4 regions of the Kitasatospora sp. NPDC048286 genome follow, and region 1 is predicted to be linked to each of the others. Evidence: riboswitches for the same ligand, from Rfam matches in the RefSeq annotation. Region 1 holds a riboswitch; each other region holds the start of a gene.
What was found. Region 1 has a riboswitch for cyclic di-AMP ahead of ACGF13_RS06070 (NlpC/P60 family protein). Riboswitches for the same ligand answer to the same signal wherever they lie in the genome.
Positions count from the first base shown of each region.

Region 2: another riboswitch for cyclic di-AMP. It lies ahead of ACGF13_RS14905 (transglycosylase family protein); the one in region 1 lies ahead of ACGF13_RS06070 (NlpC/P60 family protein).
Region 3: another riboswitch for cyclic di-AMP. It lies ahead of ACGF13_RS18195 (transglycosylase family protein); the one in region 1 lies ahead of ACGF13_RS06070 (NlpC/P60 family protein).
Region 4: another riboswitch for cyclic di-AMP. It lies ahead of ACGF13_RS31935 (M23 family metallopeptidase); the one in region 1 lies ahead of ACGF13_RS06070 (NlpC/P60 family protein).

Region 1 covers NZ_JBICZE010000002.1:388,120-392,288, reverse strand. Annotated here, with positions in the region: gene ACGF13_RS06080 (NYN domain-containing protein) at 1-653, shown strand, start outside; gene ACGF13_RS06075 (NlpC/P60 family protein) at 855-1,892, shown strand; cyclic di-AMP (ydaO/yuaA leader) riboswitch at 2,231-2,384, shown strand; gene ACGF13_RS06070 (NlpC/P60 family protein) at 2,395-3,507, shown strand; gene ACGF13_RS06065 (NlpC/P60 family protein) at 3,734-4,169, shown strand, end outside.
Region 2 covers NZ_JBICZE010000005.1:527,102-531,270, reverse strand. Annotated here, with positions in the region: gene ACGF13_RS14910 (cytochrome P450) at 1-1,201, shown strand, start outside; cyclic di-AMP (ydaO/yuaA leader) riboswitch at 1,422-1,588, shown strand; gene ACGF13_RS14905 (transglycosylase family protein) at 1,594-2,499, shown strand; gene eno (phosphopyruvate hydratase) at 2,840-4,126, shown strand.
Region 3 covers NZ_JBICZE010000006.1:609,679-613,847, reverse strand. Annotated here, with positions in the region: gene ACGF13_RS18205 (DUF397 domain-containing protein) at 110-373, opposite strand; gene ACGF13_RS18200 (sirohydrochlorin chelatase) at 932-1,891, shown strand; cyclic di-AMP (ydaO/yuaA leader) riboswitch at 2,406-2,567, shown strand; gene ACGF13_RS18195 (transglycosylase family protein) at 2,554-3,858, shown strand; gene ACGF13_RS18190 (hypothetical protein) at 4,133-4,169, shown strand, end outside.
Region 4 covers NZ_JBICZE010000015.1:216,489-220,657, reverse strand. Annotated here, with positions in the region: gene ACGF13_RS31945 (GNAT family N-acetyltransferase) at 1-377, opposite strand, end outside; gene ACGF13_RS31940 (hypothetical protein) at 420-1,295, shown strand; gene ACGF13_RS31935 (M23 family metallopeptidase) at 1,356-2,204, opposite strand; cyclic di-AMP (ydaO/yuaA leader) riboswitch at 2,217-2,375, opposite strand; gene ACGF13_RS31930 (YiaA/YiaB family inner membrane protein) at 2,571-2,861, shown strand; gene ACGF13_RS31925 (alpha/beta fold hydrolase) at 3,005-3,832, shown strand; gene ACGF13_RS31920 (TetR/AcrR family transcriptional regulator) at 3,952-4,169, shown strand, end outside.

The sequences.
Region 1 (4,169 bases):
ACCGGCTCTCCGAACTGGAGACCGCGGCCGAGCAGGGCCGCCGGTCGGCCCGCGAGGGGCGCAGCGTCGAGGACATGCGGCTGCGGCTGCTGCTGGACACCGTGCTGCAGTCGGCCCAGGGTCTGCAGCGGGAGCTGGCGCTGCCGGTCTCCCAGATCCGCCCGGCGGACCTGGTGGAGGCGGTGGTGCCGGGGGCGGCCTCGCCGCACGACGTGGCCCGGCGCGGGCTGGCCGAGGACGATCCGGCGCTGCTGGACCAGCTGCTGGCGATCCCCCAGGTGCACCTGGTGGTGGACGGCTACAACGTGACCAAGACCGGCTATCCGGCGCTGCCGCTGGAGCAGCAGCGGATCCGGCTGCTGGGCGGGCTGGCGATGCTGGCCCAGCGCACCCAGGCGGAGGTCACCTGCGTGTTCGACGGGCAGGATCTGGACGTCCCGGTGATCATGGCGCCACCGCGCGGGGTCCGGGTGCGGTTCAGTCGGACCGGGGAGACGGCCGACGAGCTGATCCGCCGTCTGGTGCGGGCCGAGCCGCAGGGTCGTCCGGTGGTGGTGGTGTCCACCGACCGGGAGGTCGCGGAGGGCGTGCGGAAGGCGGGCGCGCGCCCCGTGGCGTCGGTGCTGCTGTTGAACCGGCTGGCCCGGCCCTGACCTCGGCCGATTCCGTGTGATTCCTGGTCAGGGGTGGTCCCGGGGCTTTGTGAGGGGGCTGTGGAGTCAGTGTGGGGTGGCCGAGTTCATGCCATCGGGGGAGTGGCAAAACGGATAGATCTTCACTAGGGTCTGGCGTCAAACCTATTTTCGGGAATCTCATCCCATCAGGTGAGTCCGCTGGAAGAAGGAGCCGGTCCCTTGGCCTCCCACCGCCGTCCCAAGCAGCCGAGCCGCGCGCGGATCTCCGTGCTCACCGCTGCCGCTGCGACCGCGGTCGCCCTCTCCGCCCAGGTGGCCGCGCACGCCGCGCCGCAGCCGAACAAGGCGGACGTCAAGGCGCAGATCGACCAGCTCCAGGAGGAGCAGGAGCAGGCGGCGGAGAAGTACAACGGCGCCAAGGAGCGGGCCGACCAGCTGCGCAAGCAGGCCGACCAGCTGCAGGACCAGGTGGCCCGCAGCCAGGAGCAGATGACCCAGCTCCAGGGCGGCCTGGCCGAGGTGGCGGGGGATCAGTACCGCTCCGGCGGCATCGACCCGTCCGTCCAGCTGATGCTCTCCTCCGACCCGTCCGGTTACCTGGAGAAGGCCTCGACCGTCCAGCAGGCCAGCACCAGCCAGGCCGAGGCGCTCAAGGGGCTGCTGGAGCAGCAGCGCCGGCTGGACCAGGAGAAGGCCGAGGCGGCCGCCGTGCTCGCCTCGCTGGACACCACCACCAAGGACCTCAACCAGGCCAAGGCGGACGTCAACACCAAGCTGAAGGCCGCCCAGGACCTGCTGAACTCGCTCAGCGCCGCCGACCGCGCCGCGCTGAAGGCCCAGCAGGCGCAGGACGACCGCGCCTCGCGCGGCAGCGAGCGGGTCGACCTCGGCAGCCTGCCGCCGGCCAGCGGCTACGCGGCCGTGGCGATGGCCAAGGCGATGAGCAAGCAGGGCTCGCCGTACGTGTGGGGCGCCACCGGCTCGACCACCTTCGACTGCTCGGGCCTGATGGTCTGGTCGTACGGGCAGGCGGGCGTCTCGCTGCCGCGCACCTCGCAGGAGCAGGGCCACTACGGCACCCGGGTGCCCTCGCTGGACCAGGCCCAGCCCGGCGACCTGGTGATCTACGGCTCCGACATGCACCACGTCGGGATGTACATCGGCAACGGCATGGTGGTCCACGCGCCGCACACCGGTGACGTGGTGAAGGTGATGAAGGCCGACGCGATGCCGATCAACACCATCCGCCGGGTCTGACGGCCCGACACGCCCGCGGGGCTCCTCGGGGGCCTGTGAAAAGCGCCACCCTCGCCGTGGGGGTGGCGTTCGGCTTTCCCGCCCTTTCCTGACCACATGCTGAGAACCGATCAGCCTTGTGTGTGCCTGTGGTCACCATCGGTCATTTTCACAAAAGAACTTGGGTAATCTTCTGTCTTTTTTCTGACAAGGATTTGAACGGATCACGGTTCAGTTACTAGGGTCATGCTCCGAACCACCGCACTGTCGATCGCCCAGCCAGGGTGGCGGCGGTGGTTACCGCCGAGTTCGCGAGGCAGCGGGGCAGGTCGAAGCGACTGCCCGACAGGGGAGCCCAGTATTCGGGGGCGCTGCGGAGCGGAGCCGGGGAACCACGTTCCTCCGGGGTGAATCGGCGCCAGGTCGGCCGGTGGAACGGCCGTGAGGCGTCGTAGGGCATGCTTCCGGCCCGAACCCGTCAGCTCACCCGGTAGGCGGATGTAGGAAGAAGGAGTCCGCCTTCGTGGCGTCCCATCGTCGTCCCAAGCCCGCCGGTCGCGCCCGCGTCTCGATCCTGACGGGTGTCGCCGCGGCGGCCGTCGTCCTCTCCGCGCAGGGTGCCCACGCGGACCCGCAGCCGACCAAGGAACAGGTCAAGGGGCAGGTCGACCAGCTCAACGAGCAGGCCGAGGTCGCGACCGAGAACTACAACGCCGCCCAGGCCAAGCAGCAGGAGCTGGAGAAGCAGGTCTCCGGCCTGCAGGACCAGGTGGCCCGTCAGCAGGCCCAGGTCACCGAGCTCCAGGGCGGCCTCGCCGAGATCGCCGGCGAGCAGTACCGCAACGGGGGCATATCCCCGACCGTCCAGCTGATGTTCTCCTCCAGCCCGGACAACTTCCTCAGCCAGGCCGGCACGCTGAACCAGGCCGGCAGCACCCAGAAGGGTCAGCTGAAGGAGCTCCAGGAGCAGCAGCGCAAGCTCGACCAGGACCGCAACGAGGCCCAGGGCAAGCTCGCCGAGCTGGAGTCGACCACCCAGCAGCTGAAGGCCTCCAAGGACGAGGTCCAGGGCAAGCTGAAGGCGGCCCAGGACCTGCTCAACACCCTGACCGAGCAGGACCGCCAGGCGCTGCGCCAGGCCGAGGAGAAGGCCGCGGCCGACGCCAAGGCCAAGGCCGACGCCGCCCAGGCGCAGCAGCAGGCCGACCGCGCCTCGCGCGACAACAGCCGCGGCAACCTGGCGACCGGCTCGACCGCCGCTCCGGTGAAGGTGGCCGCGGGCAGCTCGCGCGGTGCCGCCGCCCTCTCGTACGCCGCGTCCAAGGTCGGCAGCCCGTACGTCTGGGGCGCCACCGGCCCGGGCTCCTTCGACTGCTCCGGCCTGATGGTCTGGGCGTTCAACCAGGCCGGGGTGTCGCTGCCGCGCACCTCGCAGGCGCAGGCCGGGGCCGGCACCCGGATCGGCTCGGACATCTCCCAGGCCCAGCCCGGCGACCTGCTGATCTTCTACAGCGACGCCCACCACGTCGGCATCTACGCCGGCAACGGCCAGGTGCTGCACGCTCCCAAGCCGGGTGCGTCGGTGCGCTACGAGGCGGTCGGCAACATGCCGCTGGCCTCCATCGTGCGGGTCTGATCCCCGCTCGGACGCCTCCGGGCCCGGCCTTCCCCAGGGAAGGCCGGGCCTGCGGCTTTTCCGGCGGATCGAGCTGATGTCCGATTAGGGGTCGAATATTCGGGTTGGGAGGGGTTTGGACTCGCTTGCCCGGACTCGCTAACGTCTGCCACCGGACTCCCGCTCGACGGCCGCCCGTCCCGGTGCGGCGGCGGGGCCGCGCCGCAGGATTGGAGCCGCTGCCGCCATGCCCGTGCACCGCCGTTCCCAACTGCTCACCCGGGCGCTGGTGCTGACCGCGGCCGCCGCCACCGCGCTGGGCGTGGCCGCCGGAGGCCGCGCCCAGGCCGCGCCGGACAGCCCGGACCCGGGCGACCGTCAGGACGTCAGGACGCAGGTCGAGCAGCTGTACGACGAGGCCGAGCAGGCCTCCGAGAAGGCCAACGCGGCGCAGGAGGCCCAGCGGCGGCTCCAGGGCGAGACCACGATCCTCCAGGGCGAGATCGCCATCGCCCAGGACCAGCTCAACGAGCTGCGCGGCGACCTGGCGACGGTGGCCGGGGCCGAGTACCGCGGCGGCGGGATGGCCCAGACCGCCCAGCTGTTCCTCTCGCCCGACCCGGAGGGCTACCTGGTCCGCGCCCGCACCCTGGGCCAGGCCGCCGCGCGCCAGCAGGAGACCC
Region 2 (4,169 bases), on a different contig from region 1:
CGGGGTGGAGGCCTGGCTGGTGACCAGGTACGCCGACGCCCGGCAGGCGCTCGCGGACAGCCGGCTGTCGAAGAACCCGGCGCACCACAGCGAGCAGGCGCACCGCACCGGCCGGGTGGGCATCCCGGGGGAGCGGCAGGCGGACCTGATGACCCACCTGCTGAACATCGACCCGCCGGACCACACCCGGCTGCGCCGCCTGGTGTCGAAGGCGTTCACGCCGCGCCGGGTGGCCGAGTTCGAGCCGCGGGTGCAGCAGCTCACCGACCGGCTGATCGACGGCTTCGCGCAGCGCGGCTCGGCGGACCTGATCCACGAGTTCGCCTTCCCGCTCCCCATCTACGCGATCTGCGACATGCTCGGGGTGCCGGCCGAGGACCAGGACGACTTCCGCGACTGGGCCGGGATGATGCTGCGACACACGAAGCCGGGGCAAGGCGGCGGCCAGCGCGGCGGCGTGGGGCGGGCGGTGAAGCGGATGCGGGCGTACCTGCTGGAGCTGATCCACCGCAAGCGCGCGGACCTCGGGGACGACCTGATCTCCGGTCTGATCCGGGCCAGTGACCACGGTGAGCACCTGACGGAGAACGAGGCCGCGGCGATGGCCTTCATCCTCCTGTTCGCGGGCTTCGAGACGACCGTGAACCTGATCGGCAACGGCACGTACGCGCTGCTGCGCAACCCGGACCAGCGCCGGCTGCTGCAGGAGTCGGTGGCGCGCGGGGAGAGCGCGCTGCTGGAGACCGGGATCGAGGAACTCCTGCGCTACGACGGGCCGGTGGAGCTGGCGACCTGGCGGTTCGCGACCCGTCCGCTGACCATCGGCGGGGTGGACATCCCGGTCGGCGACCCGGTGCTGGTGGTGCTGGCCGCGGCGGACCGCGACCCGGCCCGGTTCGCCGCCGAGAACACCCTGGACCTGGCCCGTGCGGACAATCCCCACCTGGGCTTCGGGCACGGCATCCACTACTGCATCGGCGCTCCGCTCGCCCGGTTGGAGGGGCGTGCGGCGCTGGCCTCGCTGCTTTCCCGGCTGCCCGATCTGCGGCTCGCGGAAAGCCCGGACGCCCTGCGCTGGCGCGGTGGCCTGATCATGCGTGGGCTGCGCGAACTACCGGTGGAATTCAGTCCGGAGGGCCGCTCTCCGCATACCCCTCCGTACACCCCTTCGCAGGCCTCTCCAACGCCTCCGACCTGCTGAGATCACGCTGACGGGACGTCGCCGATCGCCCGCCGACGTGGGTGTGAACACCCATCAATCCGGACATAACACCGCCGTTGGTAGGCGATCGAACACGGGCCGTAATTGTCGTGTGATATCGACGATATGAGCTTGTGATTGTCCTGATGATCTGTCTACTCTCCCTGGAGTTCGCAGCTGCGGACCTCGTGCGCGGAACGCCGAATCCTGCCCGCCGCGCCCGGGAAACCGACCAGACCCTGGGCAGGGGCGGGGGAACCAGGTTTGTTGCCGTCTCCCACGGCTTGGGGTGAAGCCGCCCGAGCGGAATCGTTTCCGCGTACGGCGGCCGGGCCACCTCCCGGTCCGAACCCGACAGCTCACCTCGCAGGCGTGCGGAGAGGGACCTCTTCATGCTGTTCGTTGGAACTGGCCGTCACCGTCGTCGCACCCAAGCCGAGAAGGCCATCGCCGTCGCCGGTGTGGCCGGCGTCGGACTCGCGATGCCGCTCCTCACCGCCACCGGCGCCTCCGCCGCCCCGGCCTCCACCTGGGACGCCGTCGCCCAGTGCGAGAGCGGCGGCAACTGGGGCATCAACACCGGCAACGGCTTCTACGGCGGCCTCCAGTTCACCTCCAGCACCTGGAAGGCGTACGGCGGCACCGCCTACGCGTCGCAGGCCAACCAGGCCAGCAAGGCCCAGCAGATCTCGGTCGCCGAGAAGGTGCTGGCCTCGCAGGGGCCGGGCGCCTGGCCGGTCTGCTCCCAGAAGGCGGGTCTGACCAAGGGCGGCGCCGCGGCCGTGGTCGACACCTCCTCGGACGCCAAGCCGCAGTCCGCCCCCAAGCAGCAGACCCCGAAGCCCGCCGCCAAGCCGGCCGAGAAGCCGGCCGCGCAGCAGCCCGCCGCCCAGAAGCCGGTCCAGAAGCCCGCCGCGCAGCCGGTCCAGCAGGCCGCCCCGCAGCAGCAGGCGCAGCCGCAGACCCCGGGCTTCTCCGGCAAGGCCGGCTGGGACGCCGACGCCAAGGTGTTCTGGTACCAGAACAACGGCGCCTGGTACTGGACCAGCCACCAGAGCGTCTACCAGCAGTACGCCGGCCAGGCCGCCGCCCAGCCGCAGTACGCTCCGCTCGCCGCCCAGCAGGCCCCGCAGGCCGCCGGCCACGACTACACCGTCCGCGCCGGGGACACCCTGTCGACCATCGCCGCCGCCCAGGGCGTGTCCGGCGGCTGGCACGCGCTGTACGACCAGAACCACGCCACCGTCGGCGGCGACCCGAACCTGATCATGCCCGGCCAGGTGCTGCACCTCGGCTGAGCCGTCGCACCGGCCGTCACCCGACGCCGTCGTCGCACCGGCCGTCACCCGACGCCGTCGTCACCCCCGTCGTGACCCGACGCCGGTGCCGCTCCGCCCGCCGTCCGAAGGGGACCGGTCCTACCGGTCCCCTTCGTCCGCATTCGCCCGCTCCGGTGGGACAAGCTGGGACAAGCAGGTGAACTACCGGTGGGTAGTGGGGCCACACGCTGAGACGGGACCGAGGCGGACGTGGCCCCGGGAGCCCGGGCGGTTAGGCTCTGGTCGTAACGACTCCGCAATCGTCCTGCTGACAGCACCCACCGTCAGACCGGACCCTGCTTCCGCAAGGAGATGCCTCGTGCCGTCCATCGATGTCGTCGTAGCCCGTGAGATCCTCGACTCGCGCGGCAACCCCACGGTCGAGGTCGAGGTCGGCCTCGACGACGGCAGCACGGGTCGTGCCGCCGTCCCGTCGGGTGCCTCCACCGGTGCCTTCGAGGCGCTGGAGCTGCGCGACGGCGACAAGAACCGCTACTTCGGCAAGGGCGTCGAGAAGGCCGTCCTGGCCGTCATCGAGCAGATCGGCCCGGAGCTGGTCGGCTACGACGCCACCGAGCAGCGCCTGATCGACCAGGCCATGCTGGACCTGGACGCCACCCCGGACAAGTCCTCGCTCGGCGCCAACGCCATCCTGGGCGTCTCGCTGGCCGTCGCGCACGCCGCCTCCGAGGCCAGCGACCTGCCGCTGTTCCGCTACCTGGGCGGCCCGAACGCGCACGTCCTGCCCGTCCCGATGATGAACATCCTCAACGGTGGGTCGCACGCCGACTCCAACGTCGACATCCAGGAGTTCATGATCGCCCCGATCGGCGCGGAGTCCTTCTCCGAGGCCGTCCGCTGGGGCGTCGAGGTCTACCACACGCTCAAGGGCGTGCTGAAGGAGCGCGGCCTGTCCACCGGTCTGGGCGACGAGGGCGGCTTCGCCCCGAACCTGGACTCCAACCGCGAGGCCCTGGACCTCATCGTCGAGGCCATCCAGAAGGCCGGCTACGTGCCCGGCCGTGACGTCGCGCTGGCCCTGGACGTCGCCTCCTCCGAGTTCTACGAGGACGGCGCCTACCACTTCGAGGGCAAGGAGCTCACCGCCGCCGAGCTCATCGAGTACTACGCCGAGCTGGTCGCCGCCTACCCGCTGGTCTCCATCGAGGACCCGCTGGACGAGTCGGACTGGGACGGCTGGAAGGCCATGACCGAGAAGCTGGGCGACAAGGTCCAGCTGGTCGGCGACGACCTGTTCGTCACCAACCCGGCCCGCCTGGCCCGCGGCATCGAGACCGGCACCGCCAACGCGCTGCTGGTGAAGGTGAACCAGATCGGTTCGCTGACCGAGACCCTGGACGCCGTCGAGCTGGCCCAGCGCAACGGCTACCGCTGCATGATGTCGCACCGCTCCGGCGAGACCGAGGACGTCACCATCGCCGACCTGGCCGTCGCCACCAACTGCGGCCAGATCAAGACCGGTGCCCCGGCCCGCTCCGAGCGCGTCGCCAAGTACAACCAGCTGCTGCGCATCGAGGAGATCCTCGACGACGCCGCCGAGTACGCCGGCCGCGGCGCCTTCCCGCGCTTCCGCTCCGCCGAGTGACCAGCGGATCGGTACGGCGAGCCCGGGGCTGAGCGCTCCGGGC
Region 3 (4,169 bases), on a different contig from region 1:
CGTAGCGGAGGTCGTCCGAAGAAGGGGTCGTCCGGAGCAAGGAAAAGACAAAGGCCGTCGTGGTGTCGGCACCCACGACGGCCCCCCGATGGTGGAGCACGGCGGCCGGTCAGACCGCCAGGTGGTCGAACTCCCCGTCCTTCGCCCCCAGCAGCAGGGCGGCGATCTCGGCCCGGGTGTAGATGAGGGCCGGTCCGTCCGGGAAGCGCGAGTTGCGCATCGCCACGTCGCCGCCCGGCAGGGCCGCGAACTCGACGCAGTTGCCCTGGGAGTTGCTGTGCAGGCTCTTTTGCCAGACCACCCCCTGGAGATCGGCGGCGGCCATCCCGTTGTAGGTGTCGTACGAACCGTGCGTGTCCTGCGAGTCGTGCATAGAAGTCTCCCGAAGAGCTCCGGAGTTGTCGTCCAGCGCGGCGCCCCCGGCACCGCCGAAACGAACGGACCGGCCCCGTACCGGTCCGGCACAACGCCTCACTTGACGCGATGATAGCTGCAGTGCACGTGCATCAGCACGAGACATTGCAGGTGCACGAGGCCTTTTATCCGCAGGCGCGAACTCTTCACGGACCCTTCTCCTGACGGTACGTAAACGGACATAGCCGATGGAATCGCCGAGTTTGCGATAACCGGCCGTGAGCACCTCCCCGCCGAATGTTGATCTTCGAATGCCGGGAGTCGCATGCCCGTGACCCTCAGTCAAACCACCCTCATGCTGTGAGACATCTCACGCGCCCCGGGTGCAACGCCCGCCCCTCGGATCACGTCGAGACAACCACGGGCGACCATGCGGGGGTTGGGCGAAGAATGTCCGGATTGTAGGCAAAGCGCCCGGACCGACGCCGAGGACGCACCGGGTCCGCACGGCGCTCACGTGAATCCCGCACGGCAGCCGACTGCAAGCCTGACGGGCAGATGTCCTACGATCTCCGGCATGAGCACCGCAGCCATCCCGGGCGCGCCACTGCCCGTCCGCACTCCAGGCTCCCGTGCGCGGGGGCGCCACCGTCGTCCCGAGCGCCCCGAGATCCCGGCCGGCGCCCCGGCCCTGGTGCTCGCCGTGCCCGCGACCGCCGGGCCCGAGTCCCGCTCGGTCGTCGAGGAGCTGCTCTCGATCGTCCGCACCGAGCAGAACGGCGTCCAGACCGCGGTCGGCTACCTCCCGGGTGACGGCACCGAGGGCGCGGACGGCGAGGACCGCACCGTGGCCGAGCTGCTGACCCTGGCCGCCGAGGCCGGGCTGCCGATGCCCGTCCTGGTGCCGCTGGTGCCCGGCCCGCACACCTTCCTGACCGAGCTTCACGCGCTCGCCGCCGAGTACGGCGCACCCGTCACCGACCCGCTGGGCCCGCACCCGCTGCTGGCCGAGGCCGTGCACGTCCGGCTGTCCGAGGCCGGGCTGGCCCGGGCCGACCGCGCCCGGCTGTTCGCCATCGCGACCGCCGCGGACGGCGTGGTGCTGACCACCGTCGGCGGCGAGGACGCCGCCGCGGCGGCCGGCATCACCGGCGTGCTGCTGGCCGCCCGACTGGCCGTGCCGGTCGTCGCCGCCGCGCTCGACGTGCCCGGCTCGGTGGCCGCGGCCGTCAACCACCTCAGGGAGACCGGCTCGCAGCGCCCGGCGCTGGCCCCGCTGGTGATCGGCCCGGAGGCGGACTCCGAGCTGCTCGCCACCGCCGCCGAGGAGACCGGCTGCCCGTCGGCCGCGCCGCTGGGCTCGTACCCGTCGGTCGGCCAGCTGATCGCCTCCACGTACCTGGCCGCGCTGCCCACGCCGTCCCCGGAGGACCTGGCGCGGGCCGAGGCGGAGGCGGCGGCCGCCGCCGAGGCCGAGGGGGTCGTGGAGGGTGCTCGCGGCGCCCACGCGGCCGCCGAGGCGCCCGCCGGGCAGTAGTCGACTCCGCGCGCCGCTCGGCGCGCTCCGAAGGGCCCGGAACGGCTTGCGTTCCGGGCCCTTCGCTTTACCCCTCCCACTCCCACCGCCCGAGCGTCGTCCCTCCCGGGTCGCCCCTCCCGTGCCACCCTCCCGCCGGGATGCGGACGACAATGACGCGAAAATGGCGCGGAATGTCCGTTCTGGCGGTATTTGAAACGGAATAGGGAGCGCGGGCCCAGGCGTTCGAATCGTGACCACTCCCCCACCGTCAGGGTGCGCCGACTCCGCGACTCGACGCGCCGTCACGTCAGCCCTGAGGTGAAGCCAGTTGTCGACTTCAGCAACGACATTGCCCGAAAACGATCATTTGCGATCATGGGTGGCAGCAATTTTGGCAGTTCCCACTAAACCGTGATGCACATCACAGTGGTTTGCAGTTTGAACTTGAGTCTGATTAACGTGCTCCCCGTTCGTGACCACACGAACCCGGTTCATCCGCGACGCCGAGTCCTGCCGTCGGATGTCCTGGCAGCGCGAAAACGCACCACGGCAGGAGCGGGGGACCCACAGGTAAGTCGCCCCGGACCGGTCTCCGGAACGGTCCAGGGCTAGGGGTGAAGCCGCGCCCACCAGCGCGGCCGGGCAACTCCAGCCCGAATCCGACAGCTCACCTCGCAGGCGTGGGAGAGGACTCCGTCTTCATGCTGCCCACCAACGGCACCAGCCTGCCCAGCCGCACCCGCCGCGTGATCGCCGCCCTCGGCGTCGCGGGCGTCGGCCTCACCGTCCCCTGCCTCACCTCGGGCACCGCCTCGGCCGCCTCCGTCGCCACCTGGGACAAGGTCGCCCAGTGCGAGAGCGGCGGCAACTGGAGCATCAACACCGGCAACGGCTTCTACGGCGGCCTCCAGTTCACCTCCAGCACCTGGTCCGCCTTCGGCGGCACCGCCTACGCGGCGCGCGCCGACCTGGCCACCAAGGACCAGCAGATCGCGATCGCCGAGAAGGTCCTCGCCTCGCAGGGCCCGGGTGCCTGGCCCGTCTGCTCCGTCAAGGCCGGCCTGACCAAGGGCGGCACCCCGGCCGCCGTCGACACCTCGGCGGGCTCGACCACGGGCTCGACCGCTTCCAAGCCCGCCGCGCCCGTCCAGAGCGCCAAGCCGGCCGCTCCGGCCGCGAAGCCCCAGGCCCCCGCCACGAAGCCCGCCGCGCCCGCCCAGGACGGCGCGCAGGCCACCGCCGGCTCCACCGCCTCCGGCAACCGAGGCGACTGGGTCCAGAAGCGTCAGCAGCAGGCCCAGGGCGGCGACTACACCGTGGTCGAGGGCGACTGGCTGTCCTCGATCGCCGACCAGCACAACGTGCAGGGCGGCTGGCAGCGGCTGTACGAGCTCAACCGCGGCACCCTGACCGAGGGCCCGGACACCATCTACCCGGGCCAGCAGCTGTCCTTCGGCGGTGCGAACGGCTCGGACTCCACCGGGTCGGACCGCTCCCAGAAGTCCGGCCAGTCCGCGAACGGCGGTGCCGTGAACGCCCAGCCGACCGCGCAGACCCCGGCCCCGGCCGCCAAGCCGGCCACCAAGCCCGCGCCGCAGGCCCAGACCCAGGCTCCGGCCGCCACCGGCAGCATGGCCGCCGCGGTCGCCTTCGCCGAGTCGAAGGTCGGTCAGGCGTACGTCTACGGCGGCACCGGCAACGGCGGCTGGGACTGCTCCGGCCTGACCCAGGCCGCGCTGCGCGCCGCGGGCGTCTCCGTCCCGCGCGTCGCCGCCGACCAGGCCGCCGCCAGCACCCACGTCTCGCTGGACAGCCTCCAGCCGGGCGACCTGCTGTTCTGGTCCAACAACGGCAAGGACTCCGGCGTCTACCACGTCGCGATCTACGTCGGCAACGGCAAGTACGTCGAGGCCGCCAACCCGAGCTCGGGCGTCCGCGAGCAGAGCATCGCCAACTGGGCCCCGGACTTCGCCGGCCGGGTCTGAGTACGGCGCGCAGTCGGACAGCCGACGGGCTTCAGCTGACAGGTAACAGGTAACAGGTAACAGGTAACAGGTAACAGGTAACAGGTAACAGATTTCATCATCTGTCAGCTGTCGCCCGAACGCTGACCACCCACGCCCCCGGGGAGAGTCTGGTCGCTCCCCCCGGGGGTTCCGGCGTACCTCCGGCCGTATCCCCGTGGTGGATCCCCGCTCCAACGGGCATGCTGCTGCTCTGCACCCGAGGACACCCGAGGACACCCGAGGAGGAGTCCACATGGCCCAGGTCACCGTCACCCTCGACGCGAACCTCG
Region 4 (4,169 bases), on a different contig from region 1:
AGGCCGCAGAGCAGGTCGGTGATCTCGCCCGCGTAGCCGCGGCCCCAGGACTCGCGGGCCAGCACGCACCCGAGCCAGGCGGCGCGGTGCCCTTCGAGGGTGAGCGAGGCCTGCCCGATCGGCGTCGCGTCGTCCGGCTCCTCGGCGTCGGCGAGCCTGGTGACGGCGAGCCGGTAGGTGTCCCGCTCCTCGGCCATCGCCTCCTCCAGGTAGAGCTCGACCTGGTCGGCGCAGTCCTCCCGGTCGCTCGGCCCGAAGGGCAGGTACCGGGTGACCTCCGGGTCGCCGAACAGCGCGTGCAGCGCGTCCACGTCGCCCTCGGTGTGGTGGTACTCGCGGACGGCCAGTCGCGGGCCGGTGAGTCGTACGGGGACCATGGCTGCCGACCCTATCCCCGCCCGGCGGCTACCGTTCGGACTATGAACGACGAAGACCTGCGGCTCGCCCCGCGCACCAAGGCCGCCGACCTGCTCGCCTGGGCGGCCGAGCAGGGCCGCGCGCCGGTGGCCGAGGGGCCGCTGCGCGCGGTGCTGGCGCTGCTGGAGCTGGGCGAGGGCAGGATGCACGACGGCTGGCCCGAACTGACCTCCGACGCGGTGGAGCACCTGCTCCACGAGCGGCTCCACCTGTACGTCCAACCCGCGCCCGAGGAGGACCCGCTCGCCTACGGCGACGCCGTCCGGCTGCTGGTCGACCACCAGCGGGCGGCCCGCCGGCTGAACGCCAAGCGCCAGGAGCGGCTGCACGAGGAGGCCGAGTGGCAGGGCGAGGTCGCGACCGGGCTGCTGCGCCGCGCCGACCTGGTGACCTGGCCCCGGCTGTACGCGCTGCTGCTGCACGCGCACGGGGCGGACGTCACGGACCCGGAGGCGGTGCGGGAGTGGCTGGCCGGCTTCGGGGAGTTCACCGAGGAGGAGCGGCTGGCGGCGTTCGAGGCGCTGGCGTCGGCCGGCTGGCTGGACGAGCCGGACGAGCGGGGCTGGGGCCCGGCCCGGGTGCTCTCGGTGGGCATGGCCACGGACGGCGCGCGTCGGCTGCTGGAGCAGGGCCTGATGCGGCGCAGCTACCGCAACCTGGCGCAGCTGACCGCGCTGGGACGGCCGATGCCGGACGAGCTGACCGGGGACTTCGGGAGGTTCGAGGAGGCGGCGGTGGACGCGGCGCTCGACCTGTTCGGCGACTGGACGGTGCCGGGGCTGCCGCGGCTGCTGGTGACGGAGTTCCCGGAGCTGGCGCCGGAGCCGGGCCCGGAGGAGATCGACGCGTACCTGGCGCAGCTGCCCGTCGAGGAGTGAGACGCGGCGCGGGAGGCCCCCGGCCCGGGGGCCTCCCGCGGGTGCGTCGGTGCGCGGGTGTCAGGGGTTGAGGCCGCGCTGCTGGAGCCAGGGCTCCGGGTCGACCGGGGCGCCGCCGCCGGGGCGGACCTCCATGTGCAGGTGGGGGCCGGTGACGTTGCCGGTCGCGCCGACCTTGCCGATCTGCTGGCCGGCGGCGACGTTGCCGGAGCCCTTGGTGATCGAGGAGAGGTGGCAGTACCAGATCTCGGTGCCGTCGGGCAGGGTCTCGACGATCCGGTAGCCGTACGAGCCGGCCCAGCCGGCCGAGGTGATGGTGCCCTGGCCGAGCGCGTGGACGGGGGTGCCGGTGTCGGCGGCGAAGTCCAGGCCGGTGTGCAGGTTGGCCCAGTAGCGGGCGCTCTGGCCGTAGTGGGCGGAGAGCCGGTAGTCGTCCACCGGGAGGGTGAGGGCGGCGGCCTTGGCCCGCTCGGCCTCCTCGGCGGCGCGCTTGGCCTCGGCCTCCTTGGCGGCGGCCTTGGCCTCCGCCTCCTGGGCGGCCTGCAGCCGGGCGGTCTCCTCGGCGGCGGTGCGCTGGCTGTCGGCCTGGTGCTGGATGCGGGCGGCGAGCGCGAGGCCGGGGTCGGCGGCGAGGGCGACCGGGGTCTCGTCCGGGACCTCGACGGCGGGGGCGGCGGCCGGGGTCGCCGAGGCGAAGCCGGTGGCGCCCAGCGTGGCGGCTACGGCGGTGACGCCGAGCAGCGGGGAGGCCCCGCGGGTCTGACGCGGCATCCGGTGGCGGTTGGTGTCGGCCTCCGCGGCGAACGCCTCCGGGCCGAAGGCCTCGGGGCCGTCCGGGCCGGGGTGGTCGAGGAGCTGGGTACCGGCTGCGGGGCCGGCCGGGTGTGCCGGGGTGTGCGTCGACGCCACGGAGGCGCGCTCCTTTCCTTCCTTCGCGCCTACCGGGTTAGCTGACGGGTTCGGAGCAGGAAGGTCTCCTACGGCCGGGCCGGAGCCCCGCCGATTCACCCCAAGGAACATGGTTCCCCGGCTCCCTGACCTGCCCGGGGGCGGGTCGGCGGGATTAGGCGACGGCGCACGGTGCCGTCTGGGTACGGCGTTGACAACCGCGCTGCGTTATCAAACGTTAATCCTAGGAGGCTCTGATTCCAAGCCATCCGTTTCGGGCCGCCCGATGGCAGGTGAACGGACGTCAACGAACGGCCCCTCACGCACGGCCCCATCTGAGTACCCCTACTCATGTGCGGCCCGGCCGGGCGGCCGCATCCTGACGCCATGAGCGCACCGATGCAGACCCACACCACGGCCGCGTACCACATCCAGGCCATCCTCTCCTTCGCCCTGTCGGGCATCGCCCTCGCCGCCGGGATCGCCTACCTGCCGGTCGGCGGGTGGACCCGGGCCTTCCTCGGGATCGGCCTCCTCTACACCGTCACCTCCGCGTTCACGCTGGCGAAGGTGGTCCGGGACCGGCAGGAGTCCAGCGAGATGGTCACCCGGGTGGACCAGGCCCGGCTGGAGAAGCTGCTCAGCGAGCACGACCCGTTCAAGGTGGAAGGGGTCTGACCGCACCCGTCCGACCACGCCCCCTTCCCCTGGCCCGTTTCCCCCGGCCCGCCGACCGCTTGACGGCTAAGGCTATTAGCCTTAGCTTTATGGCTATCGGCAGTACCGCCGATGCCCCGCACCCGCGGCCCGAGGAGGACCCCGTGAACGGCACCATCACCCCGAGCACCCAGTACCTGACCGTTCCCGGCGGCCGGATCGCCTTCGACGACACCCGGCAGGGCGACGGCACCCCCGTCGTCCTGCTCCCGGGCATGCTCGACAGCCGGGCCGCGTACCGGCACCTGCGCCCGCTGCTGGTCGCCGCCGGCCACCGGGTCGTCACCATGGACCTGCGGGGCTTCGGCGAATCCTCGATCAGCTGGGACGACTACGGCCCGGCCGCCATCGCCGACGACGTCCTCGCCCTGCTCGACCACCTCGGCATCGAGCGCGCCGTCCTCGCCGGCAACTCGTACACCGGGGCGACGGTCGTGAAGGCCGCCGGGGACGCGCCCGAGCGGGTCGCCGGGATCGTCCTGATCGACGCCTTCGTCGAGAGCCCGCCGCCGGGCGCCCTGATGCGCGGCGTCATGGCCCTGATGGGCACCGCCCTCGTCCACTGGCCGGCCTCCTGGGGCTTCTACCTGCGCCGGATGGCCTTCCCCGGCGCCAAGCCCGCCGACTTCGACGCGTACGTGGACGGGCTGGTCGCCGCGCTGCGCACCCCGGGACGGAAGACCGCCACCCGCGGGTACGTCCACGGCGACTCGGCGCCGGTCGGCTGGACGGCCGCGGTGCGGTGCCCGGCGCTGGTGGTCATGGGCGGCAAGGACCCCGACTTCCCGAAGCCGGAGCTCGTCGCCGACCGGCAGGCCGCCGCGCTCGGCGCGCGGAAGGCGATGATCGAGGGGTCCGGGCACTACCCGATGGCCGACAACCCGGCGGCCACCGCGGACGCCCTGCTGTCGTTCCTCGCCGAACTCGGCTGAGCGCCGCCGCCGCCGACCCCTGCCCACCCCTGACCCTGCCCGACCCGCCGACGTCACCGGCACCCGCCCGGCAGCGCCCGACGTCACCCGACTTCGACCCGTACGGAGAGCCCGAGCCCATGCCCCGCGTAGGACTGACCCCCGACCAGGTCGTCGACCACGCCCTCGCCCTCATCGACGAGCAGGGCGCCGAGGCCCTCACCCTGGCCTCCGTCGCCGCCCGGGCCGGGGTCGCCACCCCCTCGCTGTACAAGCACGTCAGCGGCGGCCTCGCCGAACTGCGGCGGCTGATCGCCGTCCGGGTCACCGGGGAACTGGCCGACCGGCTGGCCGAGGC